One region of the Sphingobium sp. MP9-4 genome, then DNA from elsewhere that is predicted to be linked to it. Evidence: riboswitches for the same ligand, from Rfam matches in the RefSeq annotation. Region 1 holds a riboswitch; each other region holds the start of a gene.

Region 1 (8,033 bases):
ATGTGAAGCGCGGCCAGATGCGGGTGTGGAGCGAATTTTACCGCACCCTCTTCGGCTTCGAGGAGCAGAAATATTTCGATATCAAGGGCAAGGCGACCGGCCTGTTCAGCCAGGCGATGATCGCCCCGGACAAGGCGATCCGCATTCCCCTGAACGAGAGCCAGGACGACAAGAGCCAGATCGAGGAGTTCATCCGCGACTATAATGGCGAGGGCATCCAGCATATCGCTCTCACCACCGCCAATATCTATGACACGGTCGAGCGGCTGCGCGCGCGTGGGGTGCGGCTGCAGGACACGATCGAGACCTATTATGAGCTGGTCGACCAGCGCGTGCCGGGCCATGGCGAGGATCTGGAACGTCTGAAGCGCAACCGCATTCTGATCGACGGCAATGTCGGCGAGGAGGGCATCTTGCTGCAGATATTCACCGAGACGATGTTCGGCCCGATCTTCTTCGAGATCATCCAGCGCAAGGGCAATGAAGGCTTTGGCAATGGCAATTTCCAAGCCCTCTATGAATCGATCGAGCTGGACCAGATCCGTCGCGGCGTGATCACCGTCAATGAATGATGCGCCGCCCCGGATGATGAGCGGCTTCGGCAATCATTTTTCGACCGAGGCGGTGGAAGGCGCGCTGCCGATGGGGCGCAATTCGCCCCAGCGCGTGCCCTATGGCCTCTATGCCGAGCAATTGTCCGGCACCGCCTTCACCGCGCCACGATCGGAGAACCGGCGCAGCTGGCTCTATCGCATGCGGCCGGCGGCATCGCATCCATCCTTCGCGCCTTATGATGCTGCAGCCTTGCTGCGCAGCGCGCCGTTCGACGAAGTGCCGCCCTCACCCAACCGGCTGCGCTGGAACCCGCTGCCGCTGCCTGCGGATGACGTCGATTTCATCGACAGCCTCACCAGCTATGCCGGCAATGGCGATGTCGCGGCCGGGCAAGGCTGCGCCGTGCATCTCTACGCCGTGACCGCCTCGATGGTCGATCGCGCCTTCGTCTGCGCAGATGGCGAGATGCTGATCGTGCCGCAGCAGGGCGCGCTGCGCATCGTCACCGAGTTGGGCGTGATCGACGTCGCGCCGTTGCAGATTGCGCTGATCCCGCGCGGTGTCCGCTTCCGGGTCGAGCTGATCGAAGGCGCGGCGCGGGGCTATGTCTGCGAAAATTACGGCGCGCCCTTCCGATTGCCCGATCTGGGGCCGATCGGCGCCAATGGCCTCGCCAATCCCCGCGATTTCGAGGCGCCGGTCGCGGCCTATGAGGATGTCGAGCGGCCATTCGCCCTGATACAGAAGTTCATGGGCCGCCTGTGGATAACCATGCTGGACCATAGCCCGTTCGATGTCGTCGCCTGGCACGGCAATCTGACGCCGCTGCACTATGACCTCACCCGTTTCAACACGATCAACACGGTCAGTTTCGACCATCCCGATCCCTCGATTTTCACGGTGCTGACCTCGCCCAGCGAGACGCCGGGCACCGCCAATATCGATTTCGTCATCTTCCCGCCGCGCTGGATGGTGGCGGAGGACACGTTCCGGCCGCCCTGGTTCCACCGCAATGTGATGAGCGAGCTGATGGGGCTGATCCATGGCGAATATGATGCCAAGGCGGGCGGTTTCGCGCCCGGCGGCGCGTCGCTGCACAATGGCATGGCCGGCCATGGCCCCGACCGCGCGAGCTATGACAAGGCGATCGCTGCCGACCTGGCACCTCAGCGCATCGCCGACACCATGGCCTTCATGTTCGAAAGCCGGATGGTGCTGCGTCCCACGCGCTGGGCGATGGAAAGCCCGCTGCTGCAGCCCGATTATGATGAGTGCTGGTCCGGCTTCCGCAAGGCCCAGCTTCCCCCGATGAACGAGACCCCATGAGCTATTGGCACATAGACGAGACCCATGATCCCGCCCGCACCAGCTGGGTCGACAGCGCGCAGGATCATGGCGACTTCCCGATCCAGAATCTGCCTTATGGCCTGTTTTCGCCCGCAGGAGCTTCGCCGCGCGCCGGTGTCGCGATCGGCGACGCGATATTGGACCTGGCCGCCTGCGTCAGTGCCGGGCTGATCGACTGCGCGCCGCTGCTGGAAGATCAGCTCAATGCGCTGATGGCGCTGCCGGTGGCGGAGCGGGTCGCCCTGCGCCGCCGGATCAGCATATTGCTGTCGGACCCGGCCCATCGCCCGGCGGTCGAGCCGCTGCTGCACCGGGCCGCAGACTGCACGCTGCACCTGCCGGCGCGGATCGGCGACTATAGCGACTTCTATGTCGGCATCCATCACGCCAACAATATCGGCCGCCAGTTCCGGCCCGACAATCCGTTGCTGCCCAATTATAAATATGTGCCGATCGGCTATCATGGCCGGGCGTCCTCGATTCGCCCGTCGGGCGATCCGTTGGTCCGTCCGCGCGGCCAGCGCAAGCCGCCCGAGGCCGAAGTGCCTGTGGTCGGCCCGACTGCCCGGCTCGACTATGAGCTGGAACTGGGCGTGTGGATCGGCGCCGGCAATGATCTGGGCAGCCCGATCCCCATCAGCGAGGCGGCCGATCATGTCGCCGGCTTCTGCCTGCTCAACGACTGGTCGGCGCGCGATTTCCAGGCGTGGGAATATCAGCCGCTCGGGCCCTTCCTGGCCAAGAATTTCCATTCGACCATCTCGCCCTGGGTGGTGACGCCCGAGGCGCTGGCGCCGTTCCGCATCGCCCAGCCGCCCCGGCCGGAAGGCGATCCCGCGCCGCTGCCTTACCTCAGCGATGCCGACGATCAGGCCCATGGCGCGCTGGCGCTGACCTTGGAAGTGTATCTCTCCACCCAGGCGATGCGCGACGCGGGCCAGCCGTCGATGCGGCTCAGCCAGGGGCCGGCGAGCAACATGTACTGGACCGTCAGCCAGATCGTCACCCATCATGCCTCCAATGGCTGCAACCTGATGCCGGGCGACCTGCTGGGCAGCGGCACCATCTCCGCCCCGACGCGCGATGGCTATGGCAGCCTGATGGAAATCAGCAGCGGCGGCCGCGAGCCGATCAGCCTGCCATCGGGCGAGACGCGCAGCTTCCTGGAGGATGGCGACGAGGTGACATTGCGCGCCACCGCGTCGGCCCCCGGCCATGTGTCGATCGGCTTTGGCGAATGCCGCGCGATGATCGTGCCGGCGCGATGAGCGACCTCACCCTTCATGGCTATTGGCGGTCAAGCGCGAGCTATCGCGTGCGGATCGCGCTGGCCCTGAAGGGTGTCGACTATGCGCAGGTCGCCCATGACCTGCGCAGCGGTGCGCAGCGGGCACCCGACTATCAGGCGCTGGCGCCGCAGGGGCTGGTGCCCGCACTGGTGGATGGCGACAGCGTGCTGACGCAGAGCGGCGCGATCCTGGAATGGATCGAAGCGCGCTGGCCGCAGCCGTCCTTGCTGCCCGCCGACCCCGGCGATGCCGCGATCGTCCGTGCCATGGCCGGCATCATCGCCTGCGATATCCATCCGCTCGGCAATCTGCGCGTGTTGCAGGCGCTGCGGCAGGATTTTGGTGCCAGCGAGAATCAGGTCCGCGCCTGGATCGGCCGCTGGACCGGCGAGGGCTTCGCCGCGCTCGAAACGCTGATCGCCCGTCACGGCGGCACCTATGCGTTCGGGGACCGCCCCAGCTTCGCCGACTGCCATATCGTGCCCCAGCTCTACAATGCCCGGCGCTTCGGCGTCGACCTGACGCCCTTTCCGCGGCTGTGCGCCGTGGACGCGGCGGCATGCGCGCTCCCCGCCTTTGCCGCCGCGCACCCCGATCGCCAGCCCGACTCTGACATATGAGCGTCAGTGACACGCGCCTGTTCGCGACGCCGGCGGGTGTGCGCCTCTGCCCGATCGCGCAGATCGCCGATGGCAAGGCGCGCAATTTCGTGCTGCAGATGCGCGCCGGCCGCTTCCATGGCTTTGCCGTGCGGGATGGCGATCATGTCGCCGGCTTTGTCGATCAATGCCCCCATGCCGGCCTGCCGCTCGCGCAGCAGCTCGATGATTATCTGACCCCGGATGGCAGCCATATAAGATGTAGCTGGCACGGCGCCCTGTTCCGCCGCGACGATGGCGCCTGCGTCGGCGGCCCTTGTGTCGGCCAGCGCCTTACGCCCTGGCCGCTCGCCATGGCCGATGGCTGGATTGTCACCGCTGCCCAAAGCGACTAGGAACCGGCCCAGGGACGGCGCTTCGCATCGTCCCGACATGATCGCGCCGGTGCCCCCACGGGGGCTTAAAATGGGAAGGCGGTGCGGATGCCATGGCATCCAAGTCCGCAGCTGTCCCTGCAACTGTGAGCGGCGAGCGTGATGAACAAGGCTGTCCCCGATGCGGGATTAGCAGCCACTGGGCCGGACGCTAAATCATGCGAGGCCTGGGAAGGCCGTTCCTCCCGCTATGACCCGCAAGCCAGGAGACCTGCCAGCGTTTAGGTCGCTCTTGCTTTGGTCCAGGGGATGGCCGGGGCACGGTGTTCCGTCTGAGCGACAGGTTGGCGGCTGGAGCCGCGCGGTCACGCATCTGCGGGCGAACAAGCGCCCGTCCGCGATGCCGGCCGGCCGTGCGTGCGCGCCCGGTTCGCTCCCGCCCCGGTTGCTCCGGCGCGCGAGTATTTGTCATGGCCAACACTGCATCTGCCAAGATTCCGACCACCGTCATCACCGGCTTCCTGGGCGCGGGCAAGACCACGCTGATCCGCCACCTGCTGGAAAATGCGAAGGGGCGCCGCCTGGCCCTCATCATCAACGAATTTGGCGATGTCGGCGTCGACGGCGAACTGGTGAAGGGCTGCAACGACGCCGCCTGCCCGGAAGAGGATATTGTCGAGCTGGCCAATGGCTGCATCTGCTGCACCGTGGCCGACGATTTCCTGCCGACCATGACCGCGCTGCTCGACCGGCCGAGCCCGCCCGACCATATCATCATCGAGACGTCGGGGCTGGCCCTGCCCAAGCCGCTGGTCAAGGCCTTCCAGTGGCCCGACATCCGCACCCGCGCCACGGTGGACGGGGTGGTCGCGCTGATCGACGCCGATGCGGTCGCTGCCGGTCGCTTTGCCACCGACGAGGCGGCGCTGGCCGCCGCGCGTGCCGCCGATCCCAATCTGGACCATGACAGCCCGCTGGAGGAATTGTTCGAGGATCAGCTCGCCTGTGCCGATATGGTGGTGCTGAACAAGAGCGACCTGGTCGATGCCGACACGCTGGCCGCGGTCGAGGCGCAGGTCGATGCCGAGACGCGGCCCGGCGTAAAGATCGTCCGCGCCGCCCATGGTGCGGTCGATATCGGCGCGCTGCTGGGCATCGTCGCGGCGGCGGAGGATGATCTCGACGCCCGGCCCTCGCACCATGAGGCGGAGGGCGAGGATCATGACCATGATGATTTCGACAGCTTCGTCGTCGGCGGCGATGCGGTTGTCGATCCCGACACGCTGGTGGAGGCGCTGTCCGCGCTGATCGCCACCCATGACGTGCTGCGCGTCAAGGGCATGGTCGCGGTCGCGGGCAAGCCGATGCGGCTCGTCGTGCAGGCGGTCGGCCCGCGCATCCAGCATTTCTTCGACCGTCCCTGGCAGCCGCAGGAAGCGCGCCGCACCCAGCTGGTGGTGATCGGCCAGAAGGGGCTGGACCGCGCCGCGATCGAGGCCGACATCCAGGCCGTGCTCGGCTGATGCATCTTCTGTCCGCCACGCCGGGAACGATCAGCGACGGCGAGGAGGCGATCGACCTCGACCAGCCGCCCGGCGACATCGTCATCCTGACCGTGGCGGACAGCGACCTGGCCTGTTTCGCCGCCGCCGCCGCGCGCCTGCCCGATGACGCGCCGACCGTGCGGCTGGCCAATCTGCTGCAGCTCAAACATCCCTATTCGGTCGATCTCTATGTCGAGAAGGTGATCGCCAAGGCGCGCTTCGTCTGCGTCATCCTGCTCGGCGGCAAAAGCTATTGGCCCTATGGCGTGGACGAGATTGCGCAGGTCGCGCGCGAACGCGGCATCGCCTTCGCCGCGATCGCCGACGGGCGCGAGGGCGATCCCGCGCTGGACCTCGCCTCCACCGTGCCGGCGGCGATGCGCGAGCAGTTGCGGGACTATCTGCGCCAGGGCGGCACCGCCAATGCTTTGTCCTTCCTGCGCTGCGCCGCCCGGCTGACCGGCGCGGATGCGGGCGACCCCAATCATCCGCTGCCGATCGCCGACGCGGGCCTCTATTTGCCCGGCCATGACCGGCCCGGCGTGGCGGAACTGCGCGCGACCTGGGTCGAGGGGCGGCCGGTGGCGCTGCTGATCTTCTACCGCGCTTTGGTGGTCGCCGGCACGCTGAGCGCGGTCGATGCGATGGTCGCGGCCCTTGGCGCGCGCGACTTCAACGTTGCCGCCGTGCATGTCCGCGCGCTGCGCGAGCCGTTCGTGCGCGACTGGCTCGGCGGGCTGCTGGCCGACATCGCGCCCGACATCATCGTCAATGCGACCAGCTTCGCCGCCTCGTCGTCGTCCGAGCCGCGCGTGCCGGGCATCTTGGAACAGGCCGACTGCTCGATCCTGCAGACCGCCTTTGCCGGGGTCGAGGAAGGCAGCTGGCGCGGGTCCGCCCGTGGCCTTGGCCCGCGCGACCTGGCGATGAATGTCGCCCTGCCGGAAGTGGACGGGCGCCTCTTCACCCGCGCCGTCGCCTTCAAGGCGGCCGAGCGGTTCGATGAACGCACCCAGTGTGGCATCGTCGTACCGCGCGTGGCACCCGACCGGGTCGCCTTCGTCGCCGATCTGGCGCGCAACTGGGCGGCACTGCGCCGCACTGCGCCGGCCGAGCGCCGGGTCGCGCTGGTGCTGGCCAATTATCCCAATCGCGATGGGCGGATCGGCAATGGCGTGGGTCTCGACACGCCGGCCAGCGCCGCCGCGATCCTGTGCCGGCTGGGTGAGGCCGGCTATGCGATCGGCGACGCCCCGCGCGACGGCGCCGCGCTGATGCGGCTGATGACCGGCGGCGTCACCAATGATCGGGCGTCGCTGGATCGGCCGGGCGAGGTCCGCCTGTCGCTCGATATCTATCGCGCGGCCCTTGCCGCTCTGCCCGACAGCGCGCGTGACGCCATGGTCGATCGCTGGGGACCGCCGGAAGCCGATCCCTTCGTGCGCGACGGAGCGTTTCGCCTTGCCGTCCATCGCTTTGGCCATGTCGCGATCGCGGTGCAGCCGGCGCGCGGCTATAATATCGATCCCAAGAGCAGCTATCATGACCCCGCGCTGCCGCCGCCCCACGCCTATCTCGCCTTTCATGTCTGGCTGGCGCAGGACTTCGGCGCGCAGGCGCTGGTCCATGTCGGCAAGCATGGCAATCTGGAATGGCTGCCGGGCAAGGCGGTGTCGCTTTCGGCCGACTGCTTCCCCGAAATCTGCGCCGGGCCGGTGCCGCAACTCTATCCCTTCATCGTCAATGATCCGGGCGAGGGGACACAGGCCAAGCGCCGCATCGGCGCCGTCATCCTCGACCATCTGACCCCGCCGCTGACGCGGGCGGAAAGCTATGGGCCGCTCAAGCAGCTGGAAGCGCTGGTGGACGAATATTATCTTGCCGCTGGCATGGACCCGCGCCGGCTCGACCGGCTGCGCCGCGATATCATCGACCTCGCCCGCAGCCAGGGGCTGGACAAGGATGCCGGCGCCGCCGGCGACGATGACGACGCGCTCGCCGCGATCGACAATTATCTGTGTGAGCTGAAGGAATTGCAGATCCGCGACGGGCTGCATGTCTTCACCGCTTCGCCGCAAGGGCGGCTGCGACGCGACCTGCTGATCGCGCTGGCGCGCACCCCGCGTGGCCTGGAGCATCCGGGGCAGGCGTCGCTGCTGCGGGCGCTGGCCGATGATCTGGGGCTGGGTTTCGATCCGCTCGATTGCGTGCTGGGGGCGCCATGGCATGGGCCGCGTCCGGCGGCGCTGGCCGACTTATCCACAGATGCCTGGCGCACATATGGGGACATGGTCGAGCGGCTGGAACTGCTGGCGGCGGCGCTGG
Region 2 (8,033 bases), on a different contig from region 1:
CCCGAGCAGGCGGCCCAGTCCCGCGCTGGCGTCGCCCGGATCGAGGCCGCGGTAGCGGCGCTGCCGGTGGCGCTGCGCGAGGTGGTTTTGCTGCGCGGGATCGAGGGCATGAGCCAGGCCGAGGTCGCGGCGATATTGGCCGTCAGCGAAAAGGCGGTGGAAACCCGCCTTTACCGTGCCCGCCGGCAATTGCAGGAGATGTTGAGGGAAAGCGACGCGAACCGCGTATAGAGCAGCATGACCGACCTGCCTTCCCTCCCTGTCGACCGCCGCAGCCTGATCCGGGGGGGCGCCGCGCTTGCACTGGCGCAGGCCTTGCCCGGCTGGGCCGCCACCGGCACGCAGGACGCGGCGCAGGGCGCGCTGTCGGGCGAGGCGATCGCGCTCAGCATCGGCGACGGGCATTTTGCGACCGGCGGCCGATCGGCCCATGCGATCAGTGTCAATGGCGGCACACCGGCGCCGCTCATCCGCCTGCGCGAGGGGCAGCATGTCAACATCGCCGTCACCAACCGGCTGAAGGAGGATAGCTCGATCCACTGGCACGGGCTGATCCTGCCCTTCCAGATGGATGGCGTGCCCGGCATCAGCTTCCCCGGTATCGCGCCGGGCGAAACCTTCACTTATCGCTTCCCGGTGCGGCAGGCCGGCACCTACTGGTATCACAGCCATTCCGGCATGCAGGAGGCGATGGGCCTTTATGGCCCGATCATCATCGATCCCGCCGGCGCCGATCCGGTGGCCTATGACCGGGAGCATGTGATCCTGCTCGCCGACTGGAGCCCGGTCCATCCGCACAGGTTGCTGCAACGGCTCAAGCAGATGGGCGGCTATTACAACATGCAGCGCCAGACGCTGGCCGGGTTGCTGGCGGGGAAGGATCAGGCCCTCAAGGACCGGATCGACTGGGGCGCGATGCGCATGGACCCGACCGATATTTCCGACGTCACCGGCGCGACCTACAGCTATCTGGTGAACGGCATGGGCACGGCCGAAAACTGGACCGGCCTGTTCGCGCCGGGCGAGCGGGTGCGGCTGCGCATTATCAACGCGTCGGCGATGACCAATTTCAATGTTCGCCTGCCCGGCCTGCCGATGACCGTGATCCAATGCGACGGGCAGGATGTGCAGCCGGTCGAGACCGACGAGTTCCAGATCGGCATTGCCGAAACCTATGACGTGATCGTCCAGCCCGGCGAAGCGAAACCCTATGCCCTGATTGCCGAGGCGATCGACCGGTCGGGCCTGGTCCGCGCCACCTTGGCGCCGCAGGTCGGCATGGTCGCGCCCGTGCCGGCCCGGCGCGCCCGGCCGCTGCTGGGCATGAAGGATATGGGCATGGACATGGGCGGCATGGATATGGGCCATGGCGGCGTGATCGACCTCAGCCAGCCGGCCAATGAAAGCATGTCCGGCCACAGCATGAAGATGCGCGACAAGTCGGTCGCGCCCGGCGTGAAAATGGGGCCGGGCGTCGCCACCCTGTCGCCGATGCCGGCCGATCGCACCGCCGACCGGCCGACGGGGCTGGAGGATGTCGATCATCGCGTGCTGACCTATGCCGATCTGCGGTCGCTGACGCCGAACAGCGACCTGCGCACGCCGACCCGATCGCTCGACATCCACCTGACCGCGAACATGGAACGCTATATGTGGTCGTTCGATGGGGTGAAGCTGTCCGAAGGGGCGGAGCCGATCGCCTTCCGCCATATGGAACGGGTGCGCGTGACCCTGATCAACGACACGATGATGCCCCATCCCATCCATCTGCACGGCCATTTCTTCGAACTGGTGACCGGCGAGGCTGCGCATAATCCGCGCAAGCATACGGTGAATGTGCTACCCGGCGGCAAGGTGAGTTTCGACCTTACCGCCGATGCGCTGGGCGACTGGGCGTTCCACTGCCATATGCTGATGCACATGCATGCCGGGATGATGCGGGTCGTGACGGTCCGCCACGAGGAGGACGCGGCATGAAGCTGATCGCGCTCCTGCTGCTCGCCGCCGCTGCGCCGGTGCAGGCCCAGACGATGGATCATAGCCAGATGGACCATGGAGCGATGGGCCACAGCATGCCCACCACCGACGCCGCCATCCCGCAAGGCACGGCCCCGCCGGTGCCGACCGACCATGCCGCCGACGCGCTCTATGACCCCGCCGCCATGGCCAGCGCCCGCGCGGCGATGATCGCGGAAGGGGGCGGCATGACCTATTCGCAATGGATGCTCGATCGGCTGGAATATCGCGCCGGCAAGGGCGCGGATGGCTATGCCTGGGAAGGCGAAGGCTGGATCGGCGGCGACATCAACCGCTTCGCGGTCAAGAGCGAGGGTGAGGGGACGGTCGGCGGATCGCTCGAACGGGCCGAGGTGCAGGCGCTCTACAGCCGGGCGATCGACCCCTGGTTCAACCTGCAGGCGGGCGTGCGGCAGGATTTCGGCGAAGGGCCGGACCGCAGCTATGCGGTGATCGGCATCGACGGCCTGGCGCCTTACTGGTTCGAGGTCGGGGCCGAAGCCTTCCTGTCGACCAGGGGCGACGCCCATCTGCGGCTGGAGGCGAGCTATGACCAGCGCATCACCCAGCGGCTGATCCTGCAGCCCGCCGCCGAGTTCAATCTGGCGGCGCAGGCCGTGCCCGAACTGGGGATCGGCGCCGGCCCGTCCGATATCGAGCTGGGGCTGCGGCTGCGCTACGAGATTGCCCGCGAATTCGCGCCCTATGTCGGCGTCAATTGGGAACGCAAGCTGGGCGACACGGCCGACCATGCCCGTGCTGCCGGCGATAGGCCGTCGGCCACCAGCCTAGTGATCGGCCTGCGCGCCTGGTTCTGAGAGGCGCTTGCAGCCCGCCTGATATTCGATTATCGATCCCGCCGATCCTGCGCCGCACGGCATGGGATCATGATCGCGCCGGTGTCCCGAAAGGGGCTTAATAGGGAATGCGGTGCGGACGGGTGACTGTCCAAATCCGCAGCTGTCCCTGCAACTGTAAGCGGTGAGCGCGATGTACATGTGCGGACGGCAGAATGACCGATCCGCCAGCCACTGGGCCGGACGCTAAATCCTGCGAGGCCTGGGAAGGCCGTGCATCAAGCGATGACCCGTGAGCCAGGAGACCTGCCGGCGTCTGGTCGCTCTTGCCTTGGTCCAGGGGATGGCCGCGGCACGGTAACTTCCGTCTGAGCGACGAACGAGCGGCTGGGGCCGCTGCGACAAACGCGCGTCGGTTGCCCATGGGCGCCCGGCCGGCGCGTGTGTCGGACGTTCGCGCGCGTGCCGCTCGTGAAGGTTGCCCCCGCCCGTCGAACGCGGCGCCGGATGGGGGAATATATGAAGTCCATTATCGTTTCGCGGGCCGCCTTGGCCCTTTCGCTCGCCTTTGCATCGCCGGCTCTGGCCGACGAAGGAGAAGGCGACAGCATCGTCGTCACCGGCACCAGCCTGGAAGAGACGCTGCCGCAGCAGCTGTCGCGCTATGGCCATGCGATCGAGATCGTCACCGACACGCAGATCCGCGATGCCGCCGCGATCGATACCGCCCGCGCGCTCGAAGGGGTGCCGGGCCTGTTCATCCGGTCGCAGTCCGGGCCGTTCAGCTATGTCGACATTGCGTTGCAGGGATCGCGCACCAAGGATGTGCTGTGGACGATGGACGGCATCCGCCTCAACAACCGCCTCTATGGCGGCACCTCGCCCAACGACACCATGGCCGCCAGCATGATCGAGCGGATCGAGGTGCTGAAAGGCGGCGAAAGCCTGTTCTACGGCACCCAGGCGGCGGCCGGTGTCATCAATGTCGTCACCCGCGACTTCAGCGATGATCTGGGCGGCCAAGTCAATGCCAGCCTCGACAGCTTTGCCGGCACTAGCCTGGATGGCTATGTTCGCGGCGCGATCGGCCAGCATCGCTTCGTGGTCTGGGCCAATCGCAGCCAGTCGGACGGCTATCGTCCCTATGACGTGATGCAGCCCAGCGCCACCGATCGCGCGCGCGGCTATGATCTCTGGTCGGCGGGCATCAAATATCAATATGATATCGCGCCGGACCTGCGCCTCAACGCGCTCTACCAGCACACCAAGGCCGATCTCGACAATATCAGCGCGACCCGGACGAAGGAGAGCCGCAACGACCGCAATGAGGAAGTGGCCAGCCTGCGCCTCGATTATACCGGCGAGGATGGGGTGCAATTCTTCCTCAAGGGCTATTTCCACGACTGGAAGACCGCCTATGTCCAGATCCGCAACCCCATTCCGGCGGGGCCGCCGCAGGTCATCTACCCGGCCGGCACCTTCTGGGGCTATCAGGATTATGGCGGCAGCGCGGTGGTGCAGCTCAACATGCTGCGCGGCATCGACACGCTGATCGGCTATGATTTCCAGAGCTTCAACGGCCGCGACGACGTCCTGCTGATCGCGCCGACCGATGAACAGGTCCATGCCGGCGTCTTCCAGCTGCGCACCAATGACGAATTGTCGAGCAAGGGACGGATCGCCGCGGGCCTGCGCTACAACAAGGCGAAGGGATCGGAAAAGACGATCTGGAACGTCTCGGGCCGTTATGATGTGAGCGAGGCGCTGTTCGTGGAGGCCAATGGCGGCACCTCCTTCGTGCTGCCCGACGCCTCGCAGCTCTATGGCAATGATCCCTGTTGCGAGGTCGGCAACCCGAATTTGAAGCCCGAGGAAAGCCTGAACCTCAACGCCGCGCTGGGTGGCGCGCTGGCGGGCGGGGCGATCCGGTGGAAAGCGACCTGGTTCAACCGGCGCATCACCGACCTGATCGACACCACCTATGATGATCCGGCCTTTCCGGAAGGCACCTATATCAACGTCAGCGACAAGGTGCGGGCCAGGGGCGCCGAACTGGAGCTGAACGCGAATTTGACCGGTGGCTGGGGCCTGTCGGCCAGCTACACCTGGTCGCGCGTCCGCAATCAGGGCAGTTCGGTGCAGCGCGATCGCAATCCGGAACAATATGGCCGCGCCGCGATCGTCTATGCGCCGCAGACCGGCCACTTCGGCGCCAATCTGTCGGCCAATTGGGTGGGCGATGTCTGGTCGACCGCATCGGGCTTTGGCCGGATGAACTATGGCAATTATGCCGTGGTCGATGCGGGCGCGCATCTGTGGCTGGATCAGGCGCGGCGCAACCGGTTCGGCATCAATGTCGAAAATCTGTTCCACCGCGATTACGCCTCCACCGGCTATCGCTCGGCGGTCAGCGATGCAGGAGTATTGGACGGCAGCAACAGCCGCTTCCTCTACTTCTACCGGGGCGTGCCGCGCACGCTGCGGGTCAGCTATGGCCTGAGCTTCTGACCATGATGCGGCCGGTCCTGCTGCTGCATCGCTGGCTGGGCATCCTCATCGGCGCCGTCATGACGCTGTGGTGCCTGTCCGGCTTCGTGATGCTCTATGTCGACTATCCGCGCCTGACACCGGCCGCGCAGCTTGGGGGGCTTACGCCCCTCAAGCTGTCGGCTGAAAGGGCGGGGATGTTGCCCGACGCCATGATGCTGTCCGCCGCCCGGATCGAGATGATGGCGGGGTGGCCCGTATTGCGGGTGACGCCCGCGCTCGATCCGACGCGCACCATTCCCCAGATGCGAGTATCCGCTGGCACCCATGACTGGGCGTCGGGGAAAGCGGTCGAGCAGGTCGATCCGCAAAATATCCACAGGATCGCGCGCGAATTCGGACGCAACAGCGCCATTGCCGGCCCGGTCGGGCAGGTCGCCCAGACGGAGATGGACCAGTGGACGGTCCAGACCTTCCGCCGCAATGCGCCGCTCTACCGTGTCGATTACGCCGATGCGGCCGGGACGCAGGCCTATGTCTCGGGCAAGAGCGGGGAAGTGGTGCAGCTCACCACCCGTTTCCAGCGCTTCTGGGGCTGGCTCGGCGCGGTGCCGCACTGGCTCTATCCCACGATCCTGCGGCAGGATGGCGCGCTGTGGAGCCAGGTCGTCATCTGGACCTCGCTGATCGGCTGCTTCCTCACGATCACGGGCCTGTGGGTCGGCATCGCCCGGCTGCGCCGTCGCCGCGACGGCAGCATCGGATCGCCCTATCGCGGCCTGTGGTGGTGGCATCATATGGCCGGGCTGTTCTTCGGCATCCTGACGCTGACCTGGGTGGCGAGCGGGCTGCTGTCGATGAACCCCTGGGGGCTGCTCGACAGCGAGGCGATGATGACGGAGCGCCAGCGGTTGAACGGCGACTTCGCCTGGGGCGATGCGCGCCGGGCGATCGCGGCGCTGCCCGCCTTGCCGACGGGTATCGTCCGGCTGGAGGTAGTGCCTGTTGCCGGTGCCATCCATCTGGTGGCGATCGATCGCGCTGGCAAGGCGCAGCGTTTCGACGCTGCTGGCCGGCTTGCCGCTTTGTCCGAAGCGGGGTTGCGCGCGGCGCTCCAGGATGGCTCGCCGATCGGCTCGATCGTCCTGCTGCGCCAGGAGGATGCCTATTATTACGGTCACAAGGCTAGCGTCGCCCTGCCGGTATGGCGCGTCATCCTGGCCGATGACCAGGCGACACGCCTCTATGTCGATCCCGCGTCCGGCCGTCTGATCCGCGCCTTCGACCGCAATGGCCGGGCCTTCCGCTGGATGCAGGACGGGCTGCACCGGCTCGACTTCCCGCTGCTGCGCACCCGTCCCTGGTGGGATCTGATCGTCCTGCCGCTGCTCGCCATGGTCACGCTCGTTTGCGGGACGGGGACGTGGATGGGCCTTTCCAAGCTGCGGCGCGATCTGCGCCGCGTCCGCAATCGCCGGCGGCGCGCCCGCGCCCTACGGCCCCTGATCGGAGAAACCGCATGACCGCCACCCCTTTGCAGGCGTCGCTTCGGCGACGCAGCGTGCCGCTGATCGCGGCGCTCGTCCTTGCCAATCTGGCCGTCTGGGGCTGGGCCTTCGCCCTGTTCGGCGACCGGCCGGTGATGATGGGCACGGCCCTGCTCGCCTGGGGCCTTGGCCTGCGCCATGCGGTCGATGCCGATCATATCGCCGCGATCGATAATGTGACGCGCAAGCTGATGCAGGATGGTCAGCGGCCGCTGACCGTGGGCCTGTGGTTCGCGATCGGCCATAGCGCGATCGTGCTGATCGCCGCGCTGGGCCTTGCCTATGCGGTCAGTGCGCTGGCCGGGCTGGAGCGGTTCCGCGCTGCCGGCGGCGTGGTGGCGACGCTGATTTCCGCCACCTTCCTGTTCGCTATCGCGATCATGAATCTGGTGATCCTGCGCCAGGTCTGGGTCACCTTCCGTCGGGTGCAGGCGGGCGGCACATATGTCGAGGCGGATCTCGACATGCTGACCGGCGGGCGCGGGCCGCTGTCGCGCCTGTTTCGTCCGGTCTTCCGCCTGATCTCGCGCCCCTGGCAGATGGCGCCGCTCGGCTTCCTCTTTGGCCTCGGCTTCGACACCGCGACCGAAGTGGCGATATTGGGCCTCTCCGCCGCGCAGGCGAGTGACGGCTTTGCGCTCGGCCCGGTGCTGGTTCTGCCCCTGCTGTTCGCGGCGGGCATGGCGCTGGTCGATACGGTCGACGGCATGCTGATGATGGGCGCCTATCAATGGGCGTTCGTGAAGCCGCTGCGCAAGCTCTACTACAACATCGTCATCACCGCCCTGTCGGCGGCCGTGGCGATCGGCATCGGCACGATCGAGACGCTGGCGCTGCTGGGCGACAAGCTGGGCCTCTCCGGCGGCATCTGGGACGTTGCCGCCACGCTGGGCGAGCATTTCAATGATCTGGGCTTCGCGATCATCGGCCTGTTCATCGCCTGCTGGATCGCCAGCGCGCTCTTCTATCGCTGGAAGGGCTATGACGCGATCGAACTGACCCCGGCGGGCGAGGTGCGGGCTTAGCCTATTCCGTTCGGGCTGAGCTTCGGTTTCGCCCAGCCCGAACGGCAGTTTTTACCCCTCGCGCGCGACCTGGAAGCCGGCGAAGGACTGGCTGACCGGCATCAGTTCCAGCGTGTTGATGTTGAGATGCGCCGGCTGGTTCGCGACCCAGAGCAGGGTGG
Region 3 (8,033 bases), on a different contig from region 1:
GGCGCGATGGCGCCGCACAAGCCCCTGCTCGACACGCTGTTCCACGAGATGAAGGGGCGCATCAAGGAAGATGACCAGTCGGTTCCGCAAAAGGATGGCGACTATATCTACTGGCGCGCCTTCGAGACCGGGGCGCAATATCGCAAATGGTATCGCAAGCCCGCAGCAGGCGGTGACGACCAGCTGATCCTGGACGAACCGGCGCTGGCGCAGGGCCATGACTATTTTCGTCTCGGCGCCATGTCGGTCAGCCCGGACGGCCGCTATCTGGCCTATGCCATCGACACCAATGGCTCCGAACGGTTCGAGGCGCGGATCAAGGATCTCTTTTCGGGTGAAATCCTGCCCGAAGTCATTCCCGACACATTGTCGTCGCTGGTGTGGACCAGCGATTCAAAGGGGCTGCTCTACGGCCTCGCCAATGAAAATTGGCGGACCGACAATGCGCGGCTGCACAGGCTGGGCCAGAGCGTCGATAGCGATGTCGAGCTGTTCCATGAGGATGATGAGGGCTTCCGCGTCTCGATCGGCCTCACCTCATCGGAAAAATGGATCGTCATCGCGACCGGCGACCATGTCACCAGCGAAGCCTGGCTGATCCCGGCCGACAATCCGACCGCGACGCCGCTGCTCGTCTCCGCGCGCAAGGCCGGCCGCGAATATGATGTCGATGAGCATGAGGGCACGCTCTATATCAAGACCAACGACACCCATCCCAATTTCCGGCTGGTGAAGGCATCGCTCGACGCGCCCGACCAGTGGGAGGAAGTGATCGGCGCCGACGCCCATTTCTACCTGACCGATTTCACCCTATTCAAGACCTTCTACGTCACCGAAGGGCGGCAGGACGGGCTCGACCAGATCGAGCTGCGCGATTATGCGACCCATGCGGCAAAGCGCATTCCGTTCCCGGAAGCCAGCTATTCGGCGAGTCTCGACGACAATCCCGAATATGAGGTGACGAAGCTGCGCATCGGCTATGAATCGATGGTCACGCCCGACACCATCTATGATTATCATCTGGCAACGGGTGAGTTGGAGATACTCAAGGTCCAGGAAATTCCCTCGGGCTATGACGCCAGCCGCTATGCCACCGAGCGGCTGATGATCCCGGCGCGCGACGGCACGCAGATTCCGGTGTCGATCGTCTATCCCGCCGACTTCCCCCGTGACGGCAGCGCGCCGCTGCACCTTTATGGCTATGGCGCCTATGGTCTGGCGATGGAGCCGGGTTTCTCGACCAGCCGCCTGTCGCTGCTCGATCGCGGCTTTGCCTTTGCCATCGCCCATATTCGCGGCGGCGACGATATGGGCCAGCAATGGTATCTGGATGGCAAGCTCGACAAGCGCACCAACACCTTCACCGATTTCGTCGATGTCGCGAAGGGGCTGATCGATCTTGGCTATTCGGCCAAGGGCAGGATCAGCATTTCGGGCGGATCGGCCGGCGGCGAGCTGATGGGCGCGGTCATCAACTCCGATCCCGACCTGTGGGGCGCGGTGGTGGCGCATGTGCCGTTTGTCGATGTGCTCAACACCATGCTGGACGAGACGCTGCCACTGACGCCGGGCGAATGGCCCGAATGGGGCAATCCGATCGAGGATGAGGCCGCATTCCGCACCATCCAGTCCTATGACCCCTACACCCATGTCAGCGCGCAACATTATCCGCCGCTGATGGTTACCGCCGGGCTGAACGACCCGCGCGTTACCTATTGGGAGCCGGCCAAATGGGTCGCGAAGCTGCGCGCGACCAAGACCGACAGCAATATCCTGCTGCTCAAGACCAATATGGGCGCGGGACATGGTGGCAAGTCCGGGCGGTTCGAGAGCCTGCACGAGACCGCCGAGGAATTTGCGTTCATCCTGTGGCAGCTGGGAGTGGAAGGCTGATGGCGTCGAGCTTCACCAAGCAATTCACCGCAAGGCCCGAGCATATCGATGTGCTGGGCCATGTGAACAACGCGGTGTGGGTGCAGTGGATGGAGCAATTGTCGGTCGAACATTGGATGACCCATGCCGATCCGGCCCATGTCGACGCCTATATCTGGGTCGTGACCCGGCATGAGGTCGATTATCGCGGTAACGTGACCGAGGGCGATGTCGTGTCGGGCCGCACCTGGATTCCGGAAGGACCGCGCGGCGCGCGGTTCGACCGGCTGATCGAGTTCACCGGGCCGGACGGCAAGGTGAAGGTGTCTGCCAAATCCACCTGGGCGATGATCGACAAGGAGAGCGGCCGATTGATGCGGGTGCCGGCCGAAGTCGCCGCAAACTTCATCGAGGGCTGAGCCGGCCCAGCTTCAGCGGGCGCTGACGGCTTGGGAGAGGGCGCGTGCCGCCTGCACATAGGCAGGACCACCGCACACGGTCCAGGCCTGGGGCAGGCTGATGCGCGCTATGTCGCGTAGCACCGGATGGTGCAGCATTTCGGTGCCCTGGTCGGTGATCCGGTCGGTGGCGCTCTCGACGATCAGATAATCGGGCCGGGCGGCGACCATCTCCTCCAGGCTGACCTGCGCGATCGCCGGCTTGCCAAGGTCGGCGGCCAGGTTGCGCAGCCCTGCCCGCGTCATCAGGTCGTCGACCAACGTGCCGGTGCCGGTCATGTAGCCGCGCCGCTGATAATAGGCGGCGACCTTCGGCTTCGGCGCACGGGGCAGGGCGGCAAGCTCCCGGTCCATCCGCGCGATCATCGCTTCGCCCCGGTCGGCATGGCCGATCGCCTGCGCCACCGTGCGGATCGACGCGACGATATCGGCATAGCTGTCCGCGCTTTTCAGGTCGACGGCGGGATAATGCTGGGCCTTGAGGATCGCGATCGCCGGATTGCGCCGCGCCGGCATGCCGATCACCAAGTCTGGATTGGTCGCCAAAATCTGCTCGGCCGATCCGTCGAGGATGGGCAGGCCGCGGGTCGCGGCAGCCACCGCCGACATCTGCCGATCGCCGGCATTATGGGTCAGGCCGGCAATCTGGTCGCGATCGGCCAGCGCCACCAGCAACTGGTCGGCGCACAGGTTGAGCGACACGATCCGTTGCGGACGTTTGCCTGCATTGGCAGGCTGGCGCGCGGTGGCCGCCCATAATGTGGCACCGCCGATCAGGGCGATCATCAGGGCGATCATCCCCTTGCCGGGGCCGATGGGCGCAAATATCCGCATGGCCACCTCCCTTAGCCGGCGCGCTCCGCCAGGCAAGGAAGATTGACGCTCCAGTCGGGCTCGCCTATCGCCCGGACTGCGACAGGTTCCCCGGCAGCGGGGATGAAAAGGGAATGGGGTTCAAGACCCCGGCTGCCCCTGCAACTGTGAGCGGCGAGCCTTTGTGCCATATGCCATTGGGACCGCAAGGTTCTGAGAAGGCGGCATGAATCAGCGATGACCCGCGAGCCAGGAGACCTGCCCGTCGCGGTCGTCCTTCGCGCGGACAGGGTGTGCCGAGCGGACGGGGGTGAACCCGCGTGGCGACAGGTGGACCGCATAGGTGCGGGGACCATGTCGCGCCCGGCCGGGCACCGATATCGTCCCTGGGATGCGGTCCCTCGTCCGGGGGCTCATGTGTTCAAATATCTGACTTTCTGTTCTTTCCTTCTCTCCACCACCGCTTTCGCCGAAGAGGCGCAGCAGGCGCCACCGCCCGATGCCGCCGCCGATGCCGGGGCATCCTCGATCCTCGTCACCGCGACCCGCCTCGCCACGCCGGCCGATCAGGTGCCGGCCTCCGTCACCGTGCTCGACAAGGCGGCGATCGACCGGGCGCAGGATCTGGGCGTCACCGAATTGCTGCTGCGCACGCCCGGCGTCAGCATCTCGCGCAATGGCGGCTATGGCACGGCGACGTCGCTGCGCATCCGCGGCGCGGAATCCGACCAGACCGTGGTCGTGATCGACGGGGTGAAGCTCAACGATCCGTCCTCGGCCGGCGGCGGCTATAATTTCGCCAATCTGCTGGTCGGCGACGCCTCGCGCATAGAAGTGCTGCGCGGTCCCCAGTCGACCCTGTGGGGCAGTCAGGCAATCGGTGGCGTCGTCAATGTCGTCACCGCCATGCCCGAAAAGGCGCTGGAGGGGAGCTTCGACATAGAGGCGGGGTCGCGCGACACGGTCAGCGCCCGCGCGGCATTGGGCGGCAAGACCGGCCCGGTCAGTTGGAGGATCGGTGGCCAGAGCTTCACCACCGACGGCATTTCGGCGATCAGCCCGGCCTTTGGCGGCAAGGAGAAGGACGGCTATACCAACCGCAGCGTCACCGGCCGGGTCGAGGTGGCGCTGGCGGACGGAATCAGCGCGGACCTGCGCGGCTATTATTCCGATGGCCATGTCGATTTCGACGCGACCAGCGCGGACAGCCCCGCCTATGGCACCAATCGCGAATTTGTCGGCTATGCCGGCCTTAACGTCGCACTGCTCGACGGCCGCTTCCGCAACCGTTTCGGCTATGGCTATACCGACACCGATCGCGACAATTATGACCCGCGCAACCCGCGCAAGCAGAGCTTCGACGCCGCCGGGCGCAACCAGCGGCTCGAATATCAGGGCAGCTTCGCGATCGCCGACGGCTGGACCGCGCTGTTCGGGATGGAGAATGAGAATAGCCGCTTCCGCAGCGTGTCGCCTTCGGCCTCGCTTTCGGTGCCGATTCCCGACCCGGCCCGCGGCAAGGCGGAGATCACCAGCGTCTATGGCCAGCTTAATGCCCAGCCGATTACGGGCCTGACCCTGACTGGCGGGCTGCGCTATGACGATCATGATCGCTATGGCGGCCGTACCCTCTTTTCCGCCGGGGGCGTCTGGGCGCTGCCGACCGGGACGGTGCTGCGCGCCAGCTATGGCGAGGGGTTCAAGGCGCCGACCCTCTATCAGCTCTTTTCCGAATATGGGAATCAGGCGCTCGACCCCGAACGCGCCCATGGCTGGGAAGCGGGCGCGGAGCAGCGCTTCCTTGGCGAGAAGCTGCGGCTGGGCGCGACCTGGTTCGACCGGACCACGACCGACCAGATCATCTATAATAGCTGTTCCACCAGCTCGACCGATCCGCGCTGCTTCACGCCCGGCACCACCACCCGCCGCTATGGCTATTATCTCAATGTCGCGCGCGCCAAGGCGCATGGGATAGAGGCGCAGGTGGCGGTCGAGCCGGTCAAGGGGCTGACCATTGACGGCAATTATAGCTGGACCGTGGCGGAGGATCGTTCGGAGGACACTGCGAACGAAGGCAATTGGCTGCCGCGCCGGCCGCGCAACAGCGCCAATGGGTCGATCAGCTATGCCTGGCCCTTCGGCCTCACCACCGGCGCGGCGGTGCGCTGGTCCGGCCACAGCTATGACAATGCGGCCAACACGACGCGGCTGGACGATTATACGCTGGTCGACCTGCGCGCCGAATATGCGTTCACCCCGGCGTTGCGCCTGTTCGCCCGCGTCGAGAATCTCTTCGACGAGAACTACATGACGGCCTATCGCTATGGCACGCTCGGCCGCAGCATCTATGCCGGCTTCCGGGGGCGCTTCTGATGCTGCGTCCCGTCGAACCCGGCCCCGCCATCCTCGCCTGCAATACCTGCCGTCATTCGGCCGAAGCGCGGGAGGACGGGGAGGGCGTGCGCGGCGGGGCACGGCTGGCGGAGGCGCTGCGCACGGTGCAGGCCTCCGACCCGCGCTATGCCACCGTCGCGGTGCAGGACATGCCCTGCCTGTTCGCCTGCCAGGATCATTGCACCGTCCATCTGCGCGCGCCCGGCAAGGTCGGCTATGTCATGGGGCGGTTCACCCCGGATGCCGATGCGGCACGCGCGATCCTCGATTACGCCATTGCCTATGCCGCCAGCGATCATGGCCGCGTCGCCTTTCGTGAGTGGCCCGAAGGCGTGAAGGGCCATTTCATCACCCGTACCCCGCCGGAAGGATTTGTCGTCGAATGAGCTTCGCCTCGATCACCGATTTTGAGAATGCCCTGGCCAACCTGCCACCGGCCGAGGAACTGGCGAGCGCGGCGGCACGCGCGCGGCAGGCCGAGCTGACCAAGCCATTGGGGGCGCTCGGCCGGCTGGAGGATGTCGCGATCTTCATGGCAAGCTGGCAGGGGCGCGCGGTGCCGCGCCTGGAACGGGCGCGTGCCGCGATCTTTGCCGGCAATCATGGCTTCACCGTCCATGGCGTCAGCGCCTATCCCGCCGCCGTGACCGCGCAGATGGTCGCCAATTTCGCCGCCGGCGGCGCGGCGATTAACGCGCTGGCCGGTGTGGCCGGGCTGGAACTGGCGGTGCGATCGATCGATCTGGACCGGCCAACGGCGGACTTCACCATCGCCCCGGCCATGACCGAGGAGGAGTGCCTGACCGCGCTGTCGATCGGCGCGGCGGCGGCCGAAGAGGATCTGGACCTGCTGGTCGTGGGCGAGATGGGGATCGGCAATTCGACCGCCGCAGCAGCCCTGAGCGCCCGCAGCTTCGGCGGAAAGGTCAGTGACTGGGTTGGTCCCGGTACGGGCGTCGATGGCGAGGGGATTGCGCGCAAGATCGCGACGATCGATCGCGCGCTCGCCTTCCATGCCGATGCGCCGGACAGAGCCTTTGAAACACTGCGCCGGCTGGGCGGGCGCGAACTGGCGGCGATTGCCGGCGCGGTGCTGCGCGCCCGCCAGCTGGGCGTGCCGGTGCTGCTCGACGGTTTCATCAGTTGCGCCGCGATCGCGCCGCTGGTGGCGCAGGTGCCGGTCTTTGCCGACCATTGCCTGGCCGGCCATTGCTCGGCCGAGCCGGGCCATGGCCTGCTGCTGGAGCGGATGGGCCTTGAACCGCTGCTGAGCCTCGACATGCGATTGGGCGAAGGCAGCGGCGCGGCGGTGGCGGCCAATATTGTCCGTGCGGCCGTAGCCGCGCATAGCGGCATGGCGACCTTTGCCGAGGCGGCGGTGTCGACCGCGACATGATGGGCATGCCGCTCCACCTGCTGCGGCATGGCGCGCCCGAGACGCCCGGCCTGTTGCTGGGGCGGACCGACAGCGTGCCGACGCGCGCGGGCATCGATGCCTGCCTGGCGCAGGCGGAGGGGCTGGAGATCGAGATGATCGTGACGTCCGACCTGCAGCGCGCCCGGCAGGCGGCGACCGCGATCGGCGAGCGCGCCGGCTTGCCGGTATGGGTCGATCCGCGCTGGCGGGAACTGGATTTCGGCATCTGGGATGGTCTGGCCCCGGCCGATGTCGATCCCGAGGCGCTCGCCCGTTTCTGGCAGGATCCCGATGGCTTCGCGCCGCCGGGCAGCGAGGGCTGGACGGCATTGCTGGGGCGGATCGCCGATGCTGTCGAGGATCTGCCGCGCGTGCCCACATTGGTGCTGACCCATGGCGGGGCGATGCGCGCGGCGCTGGCCCATCTGTGCGGGTTCAGCGTGCAGCAGAGCTGGAGCTTCGGCCTGCCCTATGCCGCCTTGCTGTCGCTGGAACGCTGGACCGGTGAACCGCCGCTCGCCCGCATCACGGGCCTGCGCCCATGAAGGGGCTGGTCCTTGCCATCCAGTTTCTGACCCGCCTGCCGATGCCGAAGGTGACAGCGAACGAGACACACTTCGCACGGTCGATCCGATGGTTTCCGGCGGTCGGCGCGATTGTCGGTCTATCTGTCATGTTCGCTGTCAATCTTGGCGTTCGCATCGATCCCTGGGTCGGGGCGCTGGCCGGGCTGCTCTGCTGGGTCGGCGTGACCGGGGCGCTGCATCTCGATGGGCTCGGCGACATCGCCGACGCGTGCGGCGCGGTGCATAAGGGGCACGACCGGCTGCTGGCGGTGCTGGCCGACCCGCATGTCGGCAGTTTCGGCGTGGTGGCGATTGGCCTGCAACTGATCGCCAAGCTGCTGCTGCTCCATGCGCTGGTCGAGCGGGGCATGATGTTGCCGCTGCTGCTCATTCCCTTTGCCGCGCGGATCGGGCCGTTGCTGTGGGCGCGCATGATGCCGCCCCTGCATGCCGGGCTGGGCGCGCGTTTTGCCGATGCCGTCAAAACGATCCACATCGCCCTGTGGATAAGTC
Region 4 (8,033 bases), on a different contig from region 1:
GCAATCAGGAAATGCCGACGATCGTCGCGCTGCAATCCGGCGCGCTGCTGGTGACATGGACCGATTATAGCGGCCAGAGCGGCGACAGCGATGGATCGATCAAGGCTCGGATATTGACCCCGACCACCGCCGCGATCAGCGATCTGACCCTGTCCAATACGACCCTGTCGGAAACGGCGGTCGAAAATACCAGCATCGGCAGTCTCAGCGCCAATGGCGCATCCAATGCAGTCTATAACTACCAGATACTCGATGATTCCACCGGCGGCGCCTTTGCGGTCTACAAGGACAAGCTGGTGGTGCAGGACAGCCTGCTGCTGGATTATGAGACGTCCACTCAGGCGACCCTCACCATCCGCGCCACCGATACGTTCGGCAACAGCTTCGACAAGGTGGTGACGCTCAACCTGACCGATGCGGTCAATGAACAACGCTATACCGGCGGCACCGAACAGCTTGCCAACAGCATGACCACCGGCAGCCAGCAACAGGCTTCGGTCGTCGGTCTTGCCGATGGCCGCTACGTGATGGTGTGGAGCGATGGCAGCGCGCAGGGAACGGATACCAGCGGCAGCGGTATCAAGGCGCAGATCGTCGACGCCAATGGGGTCAAGGTCGGATCGGAATTTCTGGTCAATGTCGCGACCCTGAACGGCCAGGACGGCGCCGTGGTCGGCGCGCTCGCGTCGGGCGGTTTCGTCGTCAGCTGGGTCGATGCCAGCCTGACGGGCGGCGATGCCTCGGTGTCCAGCATCAAGGCACGCGTCTATGATGCCAGCGGCAATGCGACCGGCACCGAATTTCTCGTCAACACGGCCACCGCCAACGCCCAGCGCACACCCGCCATCACCGCGCTTTCCTCGGGCGGCTTCGTCATCACCTGGGCCGATTCCAGCCTGCAGGGTGGAGACGCCAGTTCGACATCGGTCAAGGTCCAGGTCTATGATGCCGCTGGCAACCGGCTGGGCACGGAATTGCTGGTCAACACCAACACCGCCAACGCGCAGGATACGCCGGTGGTGGCTGCACTGTCCAACGGCGGATTCGTTGTCAGTTGGCATGATTCCAGTCTTTTGGGCGGCGACAACAACAAGGACGCGGTCAAGGCCCAGATCTTCTCGGCCAGTGGCAGCAAGGTCGGCAGCGAATTTCTCGTCAATACGACGACCGCCGGCAATCAGCAGCAGCAGGCGATCATCGGCCTTGCCAATGGCGGTTTCGCCATTGTCTGGGCCGACAATAGCGGCGTTGGCGGCGACAATGACTATTATGGCCTGAAACTGCAGATATTCGACGCCAGCGGTGCCAAGGTCGGCGGCGAAAAACTGGTCAACACGACCATAGCCGGCGGCCAGTTGGCGCCCAGCATAAGCACCATGGCCGGCGGGAATATCATGGTCAGCTGGTCCGACTATAGCGGCGCGGCCACAGAAAATGGCACCGCAGGGATCAAGGGACAGATTTTCGACATCAACGGCGCCCGCATTGGTGGCGAATTTCTCGTCAATACTGAATCCCTCGGTGCTCAGGCCGATCCGGCGGTCGCCGGTGGCACCGATGGCGGCTTCGCGCTGGTATGGACCGATTATAGCGGCCAGGGCGGCGACAATCTGGGAACATCGGTCAAATATAAGCTGTTCGAACCGCTCGGCCCGCAAGGTGGCCCACCCGCGCTGATCGCCACGGCGGACAGCGTGGCCGGCGTGGAGGATCAGAGCATCACAATCCTCGCCTCGACCCTGCTCGCCAATGATGTCGATGCGGAGGGGTTGCCCATCTCGCTGGTCGGTGCATCGGCGATTTCCGGCGGCACGATCTGCCTCGATACCGATGGCAATATCGTTTTCACCCCTTATGCCAATTTCAGCGGCACGGCACTCTTTTCCTACGAGGTCGTCAACACCGTCGGGGTCGATGCGACCGGGCGGGTGAGCGTGGTCGTGGCCGGCGTCAATGACGCCCCCACCGCGAATGCCGACATTGTCAGCGTATCGGAGGACGGCTCCACCTTCTCGTCGGCCACCTTGCTGGCCAATGATGTCGATCCCGATCCGGGCGATGTGTTGATGCTGCAAGCCCTGCCGGCGACCACAACCAACGGTGTCGCGCTGACCCTGTCGAACGGGACGATCAGCTATGCGTCCGGTTCGGCCTATCAGTCACTGGCCGTCGGGCAGAGCGTCACTGATTCCTTCACCTATACGGTCAAGGACAATGCCGGCATGCAATCCAGCACCACCGTGACGCTGACGGTGATGGGCGCCAATGATGCGCCGACGACGCTGGCGCTGACCGGGAACATGGTGAATGAAAATGCGGCCAACGGCACGACCATAGGCACATTGAGCGCAAGCGACATCGATAGCGGCGATGTGCTGACTTTCAGCCTGACCAACACGGCGGGCGGACGCTTTTCGGTGGATGGGGCAACGGGGCTGATATCGGTCGCCAATGGCAGCTTGCTCGATTATGAAACGGCGACCTCCTACCAGGTGGTCGGCCGCGTGACCGACAGCCAGGGGGCCTATGTGGAATCGAATTTCACCATCGGCCTCAACAACATGCCAGAGCCGAAATATTTTATCGGCGACAATGGCGTGAATATCTTCACCGCTGCCACCAACGATCTGTGGACGATCAACGGGCTGGGCGGGGCCGATGTGCTGACCGGCAATGCCAGCAGCGACATCCTCTACGGCGGTTCGGGGAATGACACGCTCGACGGCGCTGGTGGCGCCGATATGCTCTATGGCGGCATCGGCAACGACATTTTCTATGTCGATAATCTGGGCGACCGGATCGTCGAATATTATGGCGAAGGCACCGACATTGCTTATGCCAGCGTCGATTTTACGATGGAAGACAATCTCGAAAAGCTGACGCAGACCGGCTCGGCCAGTATCGCGGTGGTCGGCAATGATTTCGCCAATACCCTGACCGGCAATGGCGGCAACAACCTGATGCGCGGCAGCCTGGGTGGCGATCTCATCGTTGGCATGGGCGGCGATGACGGCATCTATGGCGAAGAAGGCAACGACTTCCTGCAGGGCAATGACGGCAATGATCTGCTGGTCGGCGGCGCTGGCCTTGATGAGCTGACCGGCGGGGCAGGGTCGGACAGCTTCCTGTTCGATTCGCTGACCGTATCGGCCGATCGCGACACGGTGAAGGACTTTACGCCGGGCGAGGACATGCTCGTTTTCGCGCGCGGCATCTTCACCGCCTTTGCCTCGATGCCGAGCGGAAGCCTGCCGTCATCGGCCTTCTATGCCGGAACCGCGGCAACCGCACCGGACCAGTATCTCGTCTATAACAAATCGACCGGCGCGCTATATTACGACCCCGACGGCTCCGGCTCCCAGGCAATGGTCCAGGTCGCCTTCCTCAGCACAAAGCCGACGCTGACGTTCCAGAATTTCGGATTGGCGTAGCACTCGTCTGACAGGGGGGAGGAAATGCAGCGCCGCTTGTTGCGGCATTGCCGGCGCAGCACCAGGTCCGGAAAACGTGCGGGCGCACGGCGTCAATGCTGCATCGGTCGGCGGCAAGGTGAGCACATGCGGAGCCGGCCGGCTTATTGAAATCAGGCGTGTCTACGGTGAGAACGGTACCGTAGATCATGCAATCGCCACACGTCCGGTCAGGCAGGACGGGCCCCAGCAGAGTGGTTTCCAGATCTTTTTCCGTGTGCATCCCGCAGGGGCGGGGGCGGCCTTGCCGGGAATGCGAGAGGAGTCGACGGATCAGGCCGCTGTGCGATGCGCTCGTGATAGGTGGATGGGGCGATCTACAGGATGCTGCAGATTGGCTCGACCCCATAGGCATCGCGGTAATCGTCGATGAACGCGATCATCGCTTGAACGGGCGGTCGAGCTCCGCCTGGGCAAAATATGCCGATGCCTGGCGCAGGATCTCATTGGCCTGTCGCAGCTCGCGGACCTCGCGCTCCAGTGCCTTCATCTTGTCGGCTACCTCGGTCGGGACGCCCGCGCGCTTGCCGCTGTCGACCTCAGCCTTCTTCACCCACTCATGCAGCGTCTGCGGAACGCAGCCGATCTTCTCCGCAATCGAAACCACCGCTGCCCAGCGAGAGGGGTAATCACGTTCATGATCGATCACCATACGCACCGCGCGCTCGCGGACTTCCGGCGCAAACTTGTTCGTTGTCTTGCTCATACAGGCTCCACCTTCTCAGGAGTTGGAGCCTCCGGCAAACCCGGCGCGGTTCATTATAGGGGGATAGCCCGTTGCTACGCGAACGGCAGCTTCATGCGAGCTGGCCATTTGACCTTACCCTCCTGCGCGAGTTCCTCTGTCACAGTGGTGCAAATAGCTTGATGCTTGATGCGCCTAGGATGTGGCTGGAGAGCGAAAAATCCGGGTTGTCGATTGTGCCAACACGCTGTAGCAACAGGGTGTGCAGCCGTTGGCTGTACGCCAGCGTTTTCAAGGCCTTGTAGGGCGTGAGAATTTGACTGGGGCTCCTGCCGCCCCAGCCATAATTTCGGTATCCGACGCCGCGTCGCTTTCCTTGCTTCCGGTTTCCGTTTCGGCATCCTCCGTCGGTATGCCTTGGGCGTCGAGCCGGCAGCGGGACTGCCGATACACATTCCATGTCTTGGCGAAGCCCGATGTTTCGACTAGGGCATCATCGATGCGCCGGTTCATGCTGGTGCATTGCATAACTGACGCCGGTGTTCCGCAAGGAACTTAATCGGGAATGCGGTGCGGGGGCCTGGCCCCTTATTCCGTGGCTGTCCCTGCAACTGTAAGCGGATAGCGCGATGCACGAGCCCATGAGGGCAGCCACTGGACAGAGCGTCCGGGAAGGCGTGCATCCCGCAACGACCCGCGAGCCAGGAGACCTGCCGGCGTTTCGGTCGCTCTTGTCCTGACCCAGGGATTGGTCATGGCACGGTCTCTCTTCCGTCTGGGCGGCGAAGCGTGTGGCTGGGGCTGCACGGCCGCGTGGTGTCGGGCGCCTGTCGCGCCTGCCTGCCACCTCGCGCCGACCGGCGATGCCGGCAAGCCCCGCCTGGTTGCGTCCCGGCGCGCGGAGGATGTGCCTGTGAGCCAGACCGGCGCGGGCAGGGATAGGGCGACCGCGAACCATGCGGTGGTCCACGGGCCGGCCGTTCGGGGCTGGTGTCCCGATGCCTGGCGCCCGATGGCGGCGGGCGACGGGCTGATCGTGCGCGTGAAGCCGCGCTTCGGCCGTCTTTCGGCCGACGACCTGGCGGCGCTGGGCGAAGCGGCGATCGCCCATGGCAACGGCCTGATCGACATGACCCGGCGCGCCAACCTCCAGATCCGCGGCGTGCGCGACGATAGCTGGCGTTCCTTGCTCGACCGGTTGCTCGATCTTGGCCTGGTCGACCACGATGCCAGGCGCGAGGGCGCGCGCATGGTGATGGTCGCGCCGGACTGGCGCGAAGGCGACGACAGCCATCGCATCGCCCGCCAGTTGCTCGATCGCCTGGACGAACTACCGGACTTGCCGGGCAAGATGGGCTTCGTGATCGATGCCGGCGCCGCGCCGCTCCTGTCCGGCGAAGCGGGGGATTTTCGCATCGAGCGGGCGCGGGACGGCGGCCTGATCTTGCGTGCGGAGGGGCGGGCACAAGGCGTGCCGGTGGACAGCGGCGGCGAAGTGGATGCGCTGCTCGCGCTAGCCCGATGGTTCGTGGAGAGCGACGGCGCGCGCGTGGGGCGCATGGCCCGGCATGATGCGCCCCTGCCGGATTGGGCAACGAGCACGGCAGAGGCGGCGTCGCCGAGTGCTCGGCTGATGCCCGGCGCATGGGATGGCGGCATGGCCTACGGTCTTCCCTTCGGCCGGATCGACGCGCGGCATCTTCTCGACGCGCCGGCCATGCGGCTGACCCCGTGGCGCATGCTGCTGGCCGAAGGGCAACTGCCCGGCCTGTGCGCAGACGCTGCCGACCCGCTGATCCATGTGGAGGCTTGCCCCGGCGCGCCTGCCTGCCCGCAGGCGAGTGTGGAGACGCGCGATCTCGCCCGCCAGCTGGCCCCCCATGTGGCGGGCCGCCTTCATGTCTCCGGCTGCGCCAAGGGCTGCGCCAGTTCGATTCCGGCCGACATCGTGCTGACGGGGCGGGACGGGCGCTACGACCTGGCCTTCCATGCCCGCGCAGGATCGGCGCCCGTCCGTCCTGACCTCACCGCCACCGACCTTCTTGCCCATTTCGGAGCCTGTTGATGCCCCATGATTATGAGAGGGATGGCGCGGCGATCTATCGCCAGTCCTTCGCCACCATCCGCGCCGAAGCCGACCTCGGGCGCTTTGCTGCCGAGGAGGAGCCGGTCGCCGTGCGCATGATCCATGCCGCGGGCATGGTGGACCTGGCGGCCCATATCCGCTTTTCGCCGGGCTTTGCAGCGGCGGCGCGGCAGGCCCTGGCCGCAGGGGCACCGGTGCTGTGCGATGCGCGCATGGTGTCGGAAGGGGTCACGCGCGCGCGCCTGCCCGCCGACAATGCCGTGCTCTGCACCCTGCACGACACCGCCGTGCCGGACATGGCGCGGGCGATGGGCAATACCCGATCCGCCGCCGCGCTGGAATTGTGGCGGCCGCATCTTGCCGGGGCACTGGTTGCCATCGGCAATGCGCCCACGGCGCTGTTCCACCTGCTCGACATGCTGGAGGATCCGGCCTGTCCGCGCCCCGCAGCGATCATCGGCTGCCCGGTCGGCTTCGTCGGCGCGGCGGAATCCAAGGCGGCACTGTGGGCGGCGCAGCCGGTCCCCTGCTGCGTCGTCGACGGGCGGCTTGGCGGCAGCGCGATCACGGTCGCGGCGATCAATGCGCTGGCGAGCCGCGCGGAATGAGCGGCACCGTCTATGGCGTGGGCCTTGGCCCCGGCGCGCAGGACTTGCTGAGCGTGCGCGCCGACCGGCTGGTGCGGGGGGGACGGCATGTCGCCTATTTCCGCAAGGCCGGCCGACCGGGGCAGGCGCGCCGCATCGCGCAGGGCATGTTGCGGGACGATGCAATCGAACTGGCGATGGAATATCCGGTGACGACCGAAATTCCGGTCACCGATCCGCGCTATAACGACTGCCTTGCCGCCTTCTATGCCGATTGCACCGGCCGGCTGCTGGCGATCGCGGAGGCGGGCGAGGATGTGGTCGTCTTGTGCGAGGGCGATCCCTTTTTCTACGGCTCCTTCATGCATCTGCACAGCCGGTTGGCGGGGCTGGTCCCGGTCGAAGTGGTCCCCGGCATCATGGGCATGTCGGGCGCGTGGAATGCGACCGGCCTGCCGATCACCTGGGGTGACGATGTGCTGACCGTCGCGATGGCGACGCTGCCGGAAGAGGAACTGGTCCGCCGCATCCGCGATACCGACGCGCTGGTGGTGATGAAGATCGGCCGGCACCTCGCCAAGCTGCGCCGCGCGGTGGCGGCGGCCGGGCGCAGCGATGAAGCATGGCTGGTCGAACATGCCGCCATGCCGGAACAGCGCGTGACCCGGCTGGCCGATGTCGACAGGGTCACGCCCTATTTCTCGATCCTGCTGATCCACGGCCAAGGGCGCCGGCCATGAATCTTGCGGCGGGAGAGGGGGGCTGGATCGCGATCGCGGGGCTTGGGCCAGGGGGCGAAGCGCTGGTGACGCCGGAGGTCGACGCCGCGCTGGCTGCCGCGACCGACGTGGTGGGCTATATCCCCTATGTCGCGCGGGTCGCGCCGCGTGCGGGGCTGGCGTTGCATCCTTCGGACAATCGGGTGGAACTGGACCGGGCGGCCCATGCGCTGGAGCTGGCGGCGCAGGGGCGGCGGGTCGTCGTCGTCTCCTCGGGCGATCCGGGCGTCTTTGCCATGGCATCCGCCCTGTTCGAGGCGCTGGAGGCCGGACCTGCCCACTGGCGCGACATCGACATTCGCGTGCTGCCCGGCATCACCGCGATGCTGGCTGCTGCGGCGCGTGCGGGCGCGCCGCTTGGCCATGATTTCTGTGCGATCAACCTGTCGGACAATCTCAAGCCCTGGTCCCTGATCGAAAAGCGGC

What was found. A riboswitch is a leader RNA that binds a small molecule or an ion and turns the genes downstream of it on or off. The one in region 1 is predicted to bind cobalamin.
Region 2: another riboswitch for cobalamin. It lies ahead of A0U87_RS25680 (TonB-dependent receptor); the one in region 1 lies ahead of cobW (cobalamin biosynthesis protein CobW).
Region 3: another riboswitch for cobalamin. It lies ahead of A0U87_RS10355 (TonB-dependent receptor); the one in region 1 lies ahead of cobW (cobalamin biosynthesis protein CobW).
Region 4: another riboswitch for cobalamin. It lies ahead of A0U87_RS03100 (cobalamin biosynthesis protein CobG); the one in region 1 lies ahead of cobW (cobalamin biosynthesis protein CobW).

Annotation. Positions count from the first base shown of each region.
Region 1 covers NZ_LUFI01000082.1:92-8,124, reverse strand. Annotated here, with positions in the region: gene hppD (4-hydroxyphenylpyruvate dioxygenase) at 1-572, shown strand, start outside; gene hmgA (homogentisate 1,2-dioxygenase) at 565-1,881, shown strand; gene fahA (fumarylacetoacetase) at 1,878-3,170, shown strand; gene maiA (maleylacetoacetate isomerase) at 3,167-3,811, shown strand; gene A0U87_RS22800 (Rieske (2Fe-2S) protein) at 3,808-4,185, shown strand; cobalamin riboswitch at 4,216-4,458, shown strand; gene cobW (cobalamin biosynthesis protein CobW) at 4,635-5,687, shown strand; partial or broken gene cobN (cobaltochelatase subunit CobN) at 5,687-8,033, shown strand, end outside.
Region 2 covers NZ_LUFI01000104.1:112,760-120,792, reverse strand. Annotated here, with positions in the region: gene A0U87_RS25695 (RNA polymerase sigma factor) at 1-231, shown strand, start outside; gene A0U87_RS25690 (copper resistance system multicopper oxidase) at 238-1,977, shown strand; gene A0U87_RS25685 (copper resistance protein B) at 1,974-2,834, shown strand; cobalamin riboswitch at 2,897-3,142, shown strand; gene A0U87_RS25680 (TonB-dependent receptor) at 3,333-5,321, shown strand; gene A0U87_RS25675 (peptidase) at 5,324-6,823, shown strand; gene A0U87_RS25670 (HoxN/HupN/NixA family nickel/cobalt transporter) at 6,820-7,872, shown strand; gene A0U87_RS25665 (SDR family NAD(P)-dependent oxidoreductase) at 7,924-8,033, opposite strand, start outside.
Region 3 covers NZ_LUFI01000031.1:72,223-80,255, reverse strand. Annotated here, with positions in the region: gene A0U87_RS10370 (S9 family peptidase) at 1-1,893, shown strand, start outside; gene A0U87_RS10365 (acyl-CoA thioesterase) at 1,893-2,291, shown strand; gene A0U87_RS10360 (ABC transporter substrate-binding protein) at 2,304-3,164, opposite strand; cobalamin riboswitch at 3,231-3,424, shown strand; gene A0U87_RS10355 (TonB-dependent receptor) at 3,561-5,516, shown strand; gene A0U87_RS10350 (DUF1636 domain-containing protein) at 5,516-5,923, shown strand; gene cobT (nicotinate-nucleotide--dimethylbenzimidazole phosphoribosyltransferase) at 5,920-6,933, shown strand; gene A0U87_RS10340 (histidine phosphatase family protein) at 6,930-7,499, shown strand; gene A0U87_RS10335 (adenosylcobinamide-GDP ribazoletransferase) at 7,496-8,033, shown strand, end outside.
Region 4 covers NZ_LUFI01000014.1:62,767-70,799, reverse strand. Annotated here, with positions in the region: gene A0U87_RS03115 (cadherin-like domain-containing protein) at 1-3,431, shown strand, start outside; AL1L pseudoknot at 3,779-3,895, opposite strand; partial or broken gene A0U87_RS03105 (transposase) at 3,791-4,176, opposite strand; cobalamin riboswitch at 4,676-4,888, shown strand; gene A0U87_RS03100 (cobalamin biosynthesis protein CobG) at 5,168-6,220, shown strand; gene A0U87_RS03095 (precorrin-8X methylmutase) at 6,220-6,849, shown strand; gene cobI (precorrin-2 C(20)-methyltransferase) at 6,846-7,568, shown strand; gene cobJ (precorrin-3B C(17)-methyltransferase) at 7,565-8,033, shown strand, end outside.